Regions from separate parts of the Streptomyces sp. SDT5-1 genome, predicted to be linked through region 1. Evidence: predicted binding sites of a transcription regulator. Region 1 holds the regulator's gene; the other holds the start of a gene.
The links. The regulator HspR, encoded in region 1, represses chaperone genes until heat shock. The targets are predictions, from matches to a motif close to TTGAGNNNNNNNNNCTCAA.

Region 1 (4,413 bases):
AGATCGTCGACGAGGACAAGGACCGCAAGGACGGTGCCGCGTGACGGAGGAGACCCCGGGCTTCGAGGAGAACGAGAAGCCTGACGTCCCCTCCGGCGCCACCCCCGAAGACGCCGAGCCGCAGGCCGCTCCCTCCGACAAGGAGGGGGCGGCCCCGGCCGGGGACTCAGCTTCCGCAGCTCAGGATGTAGCCCTGACCGCGCAGCTGGACCAGGTGCGCACGGCGCTCAACGAGCGCACGGCGGACCTCCAGCGCCTGCAGGCCGAGTACCAGAACTACCGGCGTCGTGTGGAGCGGGACCGCGTCACGGTCAAGGAGATCGCGGTGGCGAACCTCCTGACCGAGCTGCTTCCCGTCCTCGACGACATCGGCCGCGCCCGTGAACACGGCGAGCTCGTCGGCGGCTTCAAGTCCGTCGCGGAATCGCTGGAGACGGTCGCCGCCAAGATGGGCCTTCAGCAGTTCGGCAAGGAGGGCGAGCCCTTCGACCCGACCGTGCACGAGGCCCTGATGCACAGCTACGCGCCGGACGTCACGGAGACGACCTGCGTGGCGATCCTGCAGCCGGGCTACCGGATCGGCGAGCGCACCATCCGCCCCGCGCGGGTCGCGGTCGCGGAGCCGCAGCCGGGCGCGAAGGCCGACGAGGCAGCCGAGAGCAAGGATGCCGAGAAGGAGAACGGTGGCCCGGACGAGGGCTGACGTCACACACACGGGTAAGGAGGGACGTCGAGGCCGATGAGCACCAAGGACTTCATCGAGAAGGACTACTACAAGGTCCTCGGCGTCCCCAAGGACGCCACCGACGCCGAGATCAAGAAGGCGTACCGCAAGCTCGCCCGCGAGAACCACCCCGACGCCAACAAGGGCAACGACAAGGCGGAGGAGCGCTTCAAGGAGATCTCCGAGGCGAACGACGTCCTCGGCGACCCCAAGAAGCGCAAGGAGTACGACGAGGCGCGCGCCCTGTTCGGCAACGGCGGGTTCCGTCCGGGACCCGGCGGAGCGGGCGCGGGCGGCTCGTTCAACTTCGACCTGGGCGACCTCTTCGGAGGCGGCGCCCAGGGCGGTGGTCAGGGCGGCTTCGGCGGCGGCATAGGCGACGTGTTCGGTGGCCTGTTCAACCGGGGCGGAGCGGGCGCGGGCACGCGCACGCAGCCGCGCCGGGGCCAGGACATCGAGTCCGAGGTGACGCTCAGCTTCACCGAGGCCGTCGACGGGGCCACGGTCCCGCTGCGGATGTCGTCGCAGGCCCCCTGCAAGGCGTGCTCCGGCACCGGCGACGCGAACGGCACACCGCGCGTGTGCCCGACCTGCGTCGGCACCGGACAGGTCTCGCGGGGCGGCGGTGGCGGCTTCTCCCTCACCGACCCGTGCGTGGACTGCAAGGGCCGCGGCCTGATCGCCGAGACCCCGTGCGACACCTGCAAGGGCAGCGGGCGGGCCAAGTCCTCCCGCACCATGCAGGTCAGGATCCCGGCCGGGGTCTCCGACGGCCAGCGCATCCGCCTGCGTGGCAAGGGTGCGCCGGGCGAGCGGGGCGGCCCCGCGGGCGACCTGTACGTCGTCGTGCACGTCGACGCGCACCCCGTCTTCGGCCGCAAGGGCGACAACCTCACCGTCACCGTCCCGGTGACGTACACGGAGGCGGCGCTCGGCGGCGAGGTCAAGGTGCCCACGCTCGGCGGCCCCAGCGTCACCCTGAAGCTGCCCCCGGGCACGCCGAACGGGCGGACGATGCGGGCCCGAGGCAAGGGCGCCGTGCGCAAGGACGGCACCCGCGGGGACCTCCTCGTCACGGTCGAGGTGGCCGTCCCCACGGACCTTTCCGATGATGCCCGTACGGCCCTCGAGTCGTTCCGCAAGGCGACTGAGGACACCGACGTGCGGGCAGAACTGTTCAAGGCCGCGAAGGGAGCGTGAGTGTGATGGACGGGCAGCCGGGTCGTCGGCGCAACAACCCGTACGAACTGACCGACGAGACGCCGGTGTACGTCATCTCGGTGGCGGCACAGCTGTCCGGCCTGCACCCGCAGACCCTGCGCCAGTACGACCGCCTCGGCCTGGTCTCGCCCGACCGCACGGCCGGGCGCGGCCGGCGCTACTCGGCGCGCGACATCGAGCTGCTCCGCACGGTGCAGCACCTGTCGCAGGCCGAGGGCATCAACCTGGCGGGCATCAAGCGCATCATCGAGCTGGAGAACCAGGTCGCCGCGCTCCAGTCCCGCGTCGCGGAGCTCTCCGCGGCGGTGGAGAGCGCGGCCACCGCGATCCAGCAGCGCGAGGCCGCGGTGCACGCCTCGTACCGCCGCGACCTGGTCCCGTACCAGGAGGCGCAGCAGACGAGCGCGCTCGTGGTGTGGCGCCCGAAGCGGCCGCAGGACTGACACCGCACGCTGCCGCAGGGGCCCGGAGGTCTTCGTGACCTCCGGGCCCCTGCGCATGCCCGAGGATGGACCCATGACCGAGATCCGCACCCCACGCCTCCTGCTGCGCCGCTGGCAGCCGGACGACGACCTCGCCCCGCTCGCCGACATCCAGGCCGATCCGGCCGTGATGCGCCGCATCGGCGACGGCGCGCCGCGCTCCCTCGACGGGACCGCCGAGGACATCGAGCGCTGGGAGGACGAGTGGGACGACGAGGGCTTCGGCGTCTTCGCCGTGGAGCTCCTCGGCTCGGGCGAGCTTGCGGGCGCCGTCGGCCTGTACGTGCCGGAGGCGCCGCCGGAGGTCGCCGGGCAGGTCGCGATCCAGTGGCGGCTCGGTCGGCAGTTCTGGGGCCAGGGGTACGCCTCCGAGGCTGCGCAGGCGACGCTGGAGTTCGCGCTCCAGGACCGCGGCGTCGACCGGGTCGTCGCCGTCGCGGACGCGGGCGACGCGTCGTCGGCGAAGGTCCTCCACAAGCTGGGGATGGAGCGCCTCGACGGCGGCTCGGAGGACGACGGTCCGCGGGTGTACGCGATCGATCTGACGCAGTTCCAGGCGTGACGGGCGTGACGGGTATGGCGGGCATGACGGGTGTGACGAGCGTCAGCCTGTGAAAGTCCTGTGCACCTTGCGAAGGTGTCCGGTATTTGCTGTCTTCGGCTTCATGTGAAGAAGTAAGGGACCCGTTTTCGTTGCGGTGTGGCTTCATCTCTTGACGGCCCTTGAGCGGACGAGTTGGCTTCGAGCCACCTCGGCCGCATCGTCGCGGCCACGTCAGGGAGGTATCCGCACATGAACACGCGTATGCGTTGTGCCGCCACGGCCGGCGCCGCATCCGTCCTGCTGGTCTCGCTCTCGGCCTGCGGTGGTGTGCTGCCGGGCGACGACAGCGCGCCCAGCGCGTCCACCACCAAGGGCGACGACGTCAGGATCGGTCTGCTTCTCCCGGAGAAGGAGACCGCCCGCTACGAGAAGTTCGACCACCCGATGTTCGAGCGTCAGGTGGCGAAGCTGACGGGCGGCAAGGGCGAGCTGGTCTACGCCAACGCCAAGCAGGACGCCGCCCTCCAGCGCAAGCAGATGCAGGAGATGATCGCCGCCAAGGTCGACACGATCGTCGTGGACGCCGTGGACTCCAAGGACATCGCCTCGGCCGTGCGGAAGGCGAAGGACGCGGGCATCCACGTCATCGCGTACGACCGCCTCGCCGAGGGCCCCGTCGACGCCTACGTCGGCTTCGACAACGAGCTCGTCGGCCAGACCCAGGGCAAGGCGCTGGTCTCCGCCCTCGGCTCCAAGGCCACCAAGCGCAGCAAGATCGTCATGATCAACGGCTCGCCCGACGACCCCAACGCCGCGCAGTTCAAGCGGGCCGCCCGCGCGGAGCTGGGCAACTCCGTGACCGTCGCGAAGTCCTACGACACCGCGGGCTGGAAGCCGTCCAACGCCAAGGCCAACATGGAACAGGCCGTCAACGCGCTCGGCGTCGACAACATCGCGGGCGTGTACGTCGCCAACGACGGCATGGCCGGCGGCGTCATCGCGGCCCTCAAGGAGGTCGGCGTCACCAAGATGCCGCCGATCACCGGACAGGACGCCGAACTCGCCGCCGTGCAGCGGATCCTGACCGGCGAGCAGTACATGAGCGTCTACAAGCCGTACCCCGACGAGGCGCAGACCGCCGCCGAGATGGCCGTGCGGGTCTCGCAGGGCCGCGACATCGAGTTCGAGGCGCTGGCCATGGACCGCACCGACAGCCCGACCGACAAGCAGATCAGGACGGCGAGCGTCAGCGTCGTCGCGCTCACCAAGGACAACATCAAGAGCACCGTCGTCAAGGACAAGATCTTCAAGGTGTCGCAGATCTGCACGTCCAAGTACGCCCAGGCGTGCGCGGAGGCGGGCCTCAAGTGACCTGACCCGCAGCGCCCCTAGCCGGGATCCTCCAGAAGGCCCGACTGGCCGATCAGATAGCCCAGTTGGGC
Region 2 (4,413 bases), 1.4 Mb from region 1:
GGTGATGAAGACCGAGACGACGACGAGCGTGCCCAGCTTCGCCTTCACGGAGAAGGGGCGCAGACCGCCGGACGCCCACTGGGGGTTGAACGGCGGCCGGTGCGGGTTCCGGTGGTCCCCGTCGCTCACGGGTTCGGCGTCTCCAGCGCGTAGCCCACGCCGTGCACGGTGCGGATGCGCTCCGCGCCGATCTTCCGGCGCAGCGCCTTGATGTGGCTGTCGACGGTGCGGGTGCCCGAGGCGTCCGCCCAGTCCCACACCTCGGCGAGCAGCTGCTCGCGGGAGAGGACGGCGCGCGGCGTGTTCGCCAGGCACACGAGGAGGTCGAACTCGGTGGGGGTGAGGTGCACGTCCTCGCTGCGCACCCGCACGCGGCGCTGCGCGTGGTCGATCTCCAGCTCGCCGAGTCGCAGTATCCCGCTGCGCGGCGTCGTGGCGGCGAGGGCCGCCCGCTCCACGCGGCGCAGCAGCACGTGCACGCGCGCCGCGAGCTCCCGCATGGAGAACGGCTTGGTCATGTAGTCGTCGGCGCCGACACCGAGGCCGACGAGCATGTCCGTCTCGTCGTCGCGGGCCGTGAGCATCATCACCGGCACCGGGCGCTGGGCCTGCACGCGGCGGCAGACCTCCAGGCCGTCGAAGCCGGGCAGCATGATGTCGAGGATCAGCAGGTCGGGCTGCCAGGCCTCGGCCGTGTCCACCGCCGCCGGGCCGTCCTGCGCGGTTTGCACGAGGAATCCCTCGGCGCGCAGCCGGGCGGCGATGGCGTCGACGATGGTCGGATCGTCCTCGACGACCAGGACCCGTCGCTGGGCACCCTGGCTCGTCGTGGTGGTGTTGTGGGAGGTGTGTGTCTGCTCCATCGCCCCGCCCCTGAGTGCGCGCCGTCGTGACGCGCTTGACGCTTGAATGATCGGGTTTCGGACGTCAGCGTACGGGGAGTTACCGCCGGTCGGCTACGTGGGCCTCAGTGCGAGGTGCACCACGTCAGGGACGCCCCGGACAACCGGGATCTCTTCGGTGCGCACCGCCTGGAATCCGGCATTCCGCAAGGTTTCTTCGAAATTTGCTGACGGCTGTGCGGACCATACGGCGAGAACACCGCCCGGGTCGAGTCGGTCCCGGCAGGTGGCGAGCCCGGAGGGCCCGTAGAGGCTGTCGTTGTCCTCGGTGACGGTCCAGTCGGGGCCGTTGTCGATGTCGAGGCAGAGCGCGTCGTACGTGTCCGTGGTCGTCGCCAGGTGCCGTACGAGGTCGGCCTCGACGATCTCGGTGCGGGGGTCGGCGAGGGCGTCGGCGGAGAGGGTGCGGAGCGGCCCCGTGCGGTGCCAGTCGACGATGGACGGCTCGCGCTCGACGACGGTGACGCGGCCCCAGCGGGGGTTCGCGGCGGCGTGCGCGAGGGAGAAGCCGACACCGAGGCCGCCGATGAGGACGCGCGGCCGCTCGCGGTCGTCCAGGGCGTCGAGCGCCGCGTCGACGAGCCGCCGCTCGGAGCGGCCGTCGGAGGTGTCCATCAGGAACGTGCCGTTGGCGATGATCTGGAGCAGGTCGCCGTGGCGGCGCAGGACCACCTCGCCGAAGGGCCCTTCGCGGCGGTCGAGGACGACGGGTGGATCCGGGTACTGCAAGGTCGTCATGGTCGCCATTCTGGCGGACCGTCCCGCCGCCCCGCCGGGCTTTTCTGTGTCCCACGTCTCACATGGCGCGCGTCACAGACCGTGATCGCCCCGGGCTCTGCCGGTGATCGCTGACAGCGAACAGTCCGGCAGGAACATCTGGGGGCTCCCGAGCATTGAGTCGACATAGCTCAACTTGACTGCCGAAGGGGAGATCATGGCTTCGACGTCCAACCCGCTCACCCTGCCCGTGCTGCCCCTCGACGACGAGGTCGTACTGCCGGGAATGGTGGTGCCCCTGGACCTGAACGACACCGACGTACGCGCCGCGGTGGAGGCCGCCCAGGCCGCCGCCCGTACCGGACCCAGCAAGCCGAAGGTGCTGCTTGTTCCGCGGATCGACGGCACGTACGCGAACACCGGCGTGCTCGGCACCGTCGAGCAGGTCGGCCGCCTCGCCGACGGCGACCCCGGCGCGCTGATCCGCGGCGTCGGCCGCGTCCGCATCGGCGCGGGCACGACCGGTCCCGGCGCCGCCCTGTGGGTGGAGGGCCTGACCGTCGAGGAGGAGGTGCCGGACCCGCTGCCCGGCGCCGTGACCGAGCTGGTCAAGGAGTACAAGGCGCTCGCCACGAACTGGCTGAAGAAGCGCGGCGCCTGGCAGGTCGTGGACCGCGTCCAGGCCATCGACGACGTGTCCGCGCTCGCCGACAACTCCGGCTACTCGCCGTTCCTCACCACCGCCCAGAAGGTCGAGCTGCTGGAGGCCGCCGACCCGGTGGAGCGGCTCAAGCTCGCGACCCAGCACCTGCGCGACCACCTCGCCGAGCAGGACGTCGCCGAGACCATCGCCAAGGACGTCCAGGAGGGCGTCGACAAGCAGCAGCGCGAGTTCCTGCTGCGCCGCCAGCTCGACGCGGTCCGCAAGGAGCTGCGCGAGCTGAACGGCGAGAAGGACGAGGGCGAGGAGTCCGACGACTACCGCGCCCGCGTCGAGGCCGCCGACCTGCCCGAGAAGGTCCGCGAGGCCGCCCTCAAGGAGGTCGACAAGCTGGAGCGGTCCAGCGACCAGTCCCCCGAGGGCTCCTGGATCCGCACCTGGCTCGACACCGTCCTCGAACTGCCGTGGAACGAGCGGACCGAGGACGCGTACGACATCCAGGGCGCCCGCGCCGTCCTCGACGCGGAGCACGCGGGCCTGGACGACGTGAAGGAGCGCATCACCGAGTACCTGGCCGTGCGCAAGCGCCGCGCCGACCGCGGCCTCGGCGTCGTCGGCGGGCGGCGCGGGGGCGCCGTGCTCGCGCTGGTCGGCCCGCCCGGCGTCGGCAAGACCTCGCTCGGCGAGTCCGTCGCGCACGCGATGGGCCGCAAGTTCGTCCGCGTCGCGCTCGGCGGCGTCCGCGACGAGGCGGAGATCCGCGGCCACCGGCGTACGTACGTCGGTGCCCTGCCGGGCCGCGTCGTGCGCGCCATCAAGGAGGCCGGGTCGATGAACCCGGTGGTCCTGCTCGACGAGGTCGACAAGGTGGGCTCGGACTTCCGGGGCGACCCGGCGGCGGCCCTCCTCGAAGTCCTCGACCCGGCGCAGAACCACACGTTCCGCGACCACTACCTGGAGGTCGAGCTCGACCTGTCCGACGTGGTGTTCCTGGCGACGGCGAACGTCCTGGAGGCCATCCCCGAGGCCCTGCTCGACCGCATGGAGCTGGTCCGCCTCGACGGCTACACCGAGGACGAGAAGGTCGTCATCGCCCGCGACCACCTGGTCCCGCGCCAGCTGGACCGCGCGGGACTCGCGGCCGACGAGGTCACCATCGGCGACGACGCGCTGCGCAAGCTGGCCGGCGAGTACACGCGCGAGGCCGGCGTCCGCAACCTGGAGCGGTCCGTGACGCGGGTGCTCCGCAAGGTCGCGGCGCAGCACGAACTCGGCGAGCGTGAGCTGCCGTTCACCGTCGGCGAGGGCGATCTGCGCGGGCTCATCGGGCGCCCGCACCACGTGCCCGAGTCGGCGCAGGACCCGGCCGAGCGGCGCACGTCCGTGCCGGGCGTGGCGACCGGGCTCGCGGTCACCGGGGCCGGTGGCGACGTGCTCTTCGTGGAGGCGTCGCTCGCCGACCCGGAGACGGGAGCCGCGGGCCTGACCCTCACCGGGCAGCTGGGCGACGTGATGAAGGAGTCGGCGCAGATCGCGCTCTCCTTCCTCCGCTCGCACGGCGCCGAACTGGAGCTGCCCGTCGCCGACCTGAAGGAGCGCGGCGTGCACATCCACTTCCCCGCGGGCGCCGTCCCGAAGGACGGGCCGAGCGCGGGCGTCACCATGACGACCGCCCTCGCGTCCCTGCTGAGCGGGCGCCTGGTCCGTACGGACGTGGCGATGACCGGTGAGGTGTCGCTGACCGGGCGCGTGCTGCCCATCGGCGGCGTGAAGCAGAAGCTGCTCGCCGCGCACCGGGCCGGGATCACCACGGTGATCATCCCGAAGCGGAACGAGGCGGACCTGGACGACGTCCCGGCCGAGGTCCTCGAGAAGCTGGACGTGCACCCGGTGAACGACGTCCGCCAGGTCCTGGAACTGGCCCTGGCGCCGGCCTCCGCCGACCTGGAGGTGCCGGTCGCGGCCTGACGGCCGTACCAGGTGAGGGCCCGGGCGACGCCGACGCGTCGCCCGGGCCCTTCCGCGTCAGCCGTTGGCGAGCGCCACGACGCGGTCGAGGGCGCCGTTGAACTTGTTGTGGTCGCCGACCGTCGGGCCCGACGACGTGTACTGCCACATGGTGTAGTAGCTCCA

Region 2: a site for HspR is predicted at 1,796-1,814, ahead of lon (endopeptidase La). Genes of this name have one in related genera too.

The regions. Positions count from the first base shown of each region.
Region 1 is NZ_CM125963.1:4,197,770-4,202,182, reverse strand. It holds gene dnaK (molecular chaperone DnaK) at 1-44, shown strand, start outside; gene grpE (nucleotide exchange factor GrpE) at 41-703, shown strand; gene dnaJ (molecular chaperone DnaJ) at 740-1,924, shown strand; gene ACTWJ8_RS19375 (heat shock protein transcriptional repressor HspR) at 1,930-2,388, shown strand; gene ACTWJ8_RS19370 (GNAT family N-acetyltransferase) at 2,462-2,989, shown strand; gene ACTWJ8_RS19365 (sugar ABC transporter substrate-binding protein) at 3,221-4,342, shown strand; gene ACTWJ8_RS19360 (LuxR C-terminal-related transcriptional regulator) at 4,360-4,413, opposite strand, start outside.
Region 2 is NZ_CM125963.1:5,555,824-5,560,236, forward strand. It holds gene ACTWJ8_RS25745 (HAMP domain-containing sensor histidine kinase) at 1-129, opposite strand, end outside; gene ACTWJ8_RS25750 (response regulator transcription factor) at 126-863, opposite strand; gene ACTWJ8_RS25755 (spermidine synthase) at 957-1,649, opposite strand; gene lon (endopeptidase La) at 1,837-4,248, shown strand; gene ACTWJ8_RS25765 (lysozyme) at 4,306-4,413, opposite strand, start outside.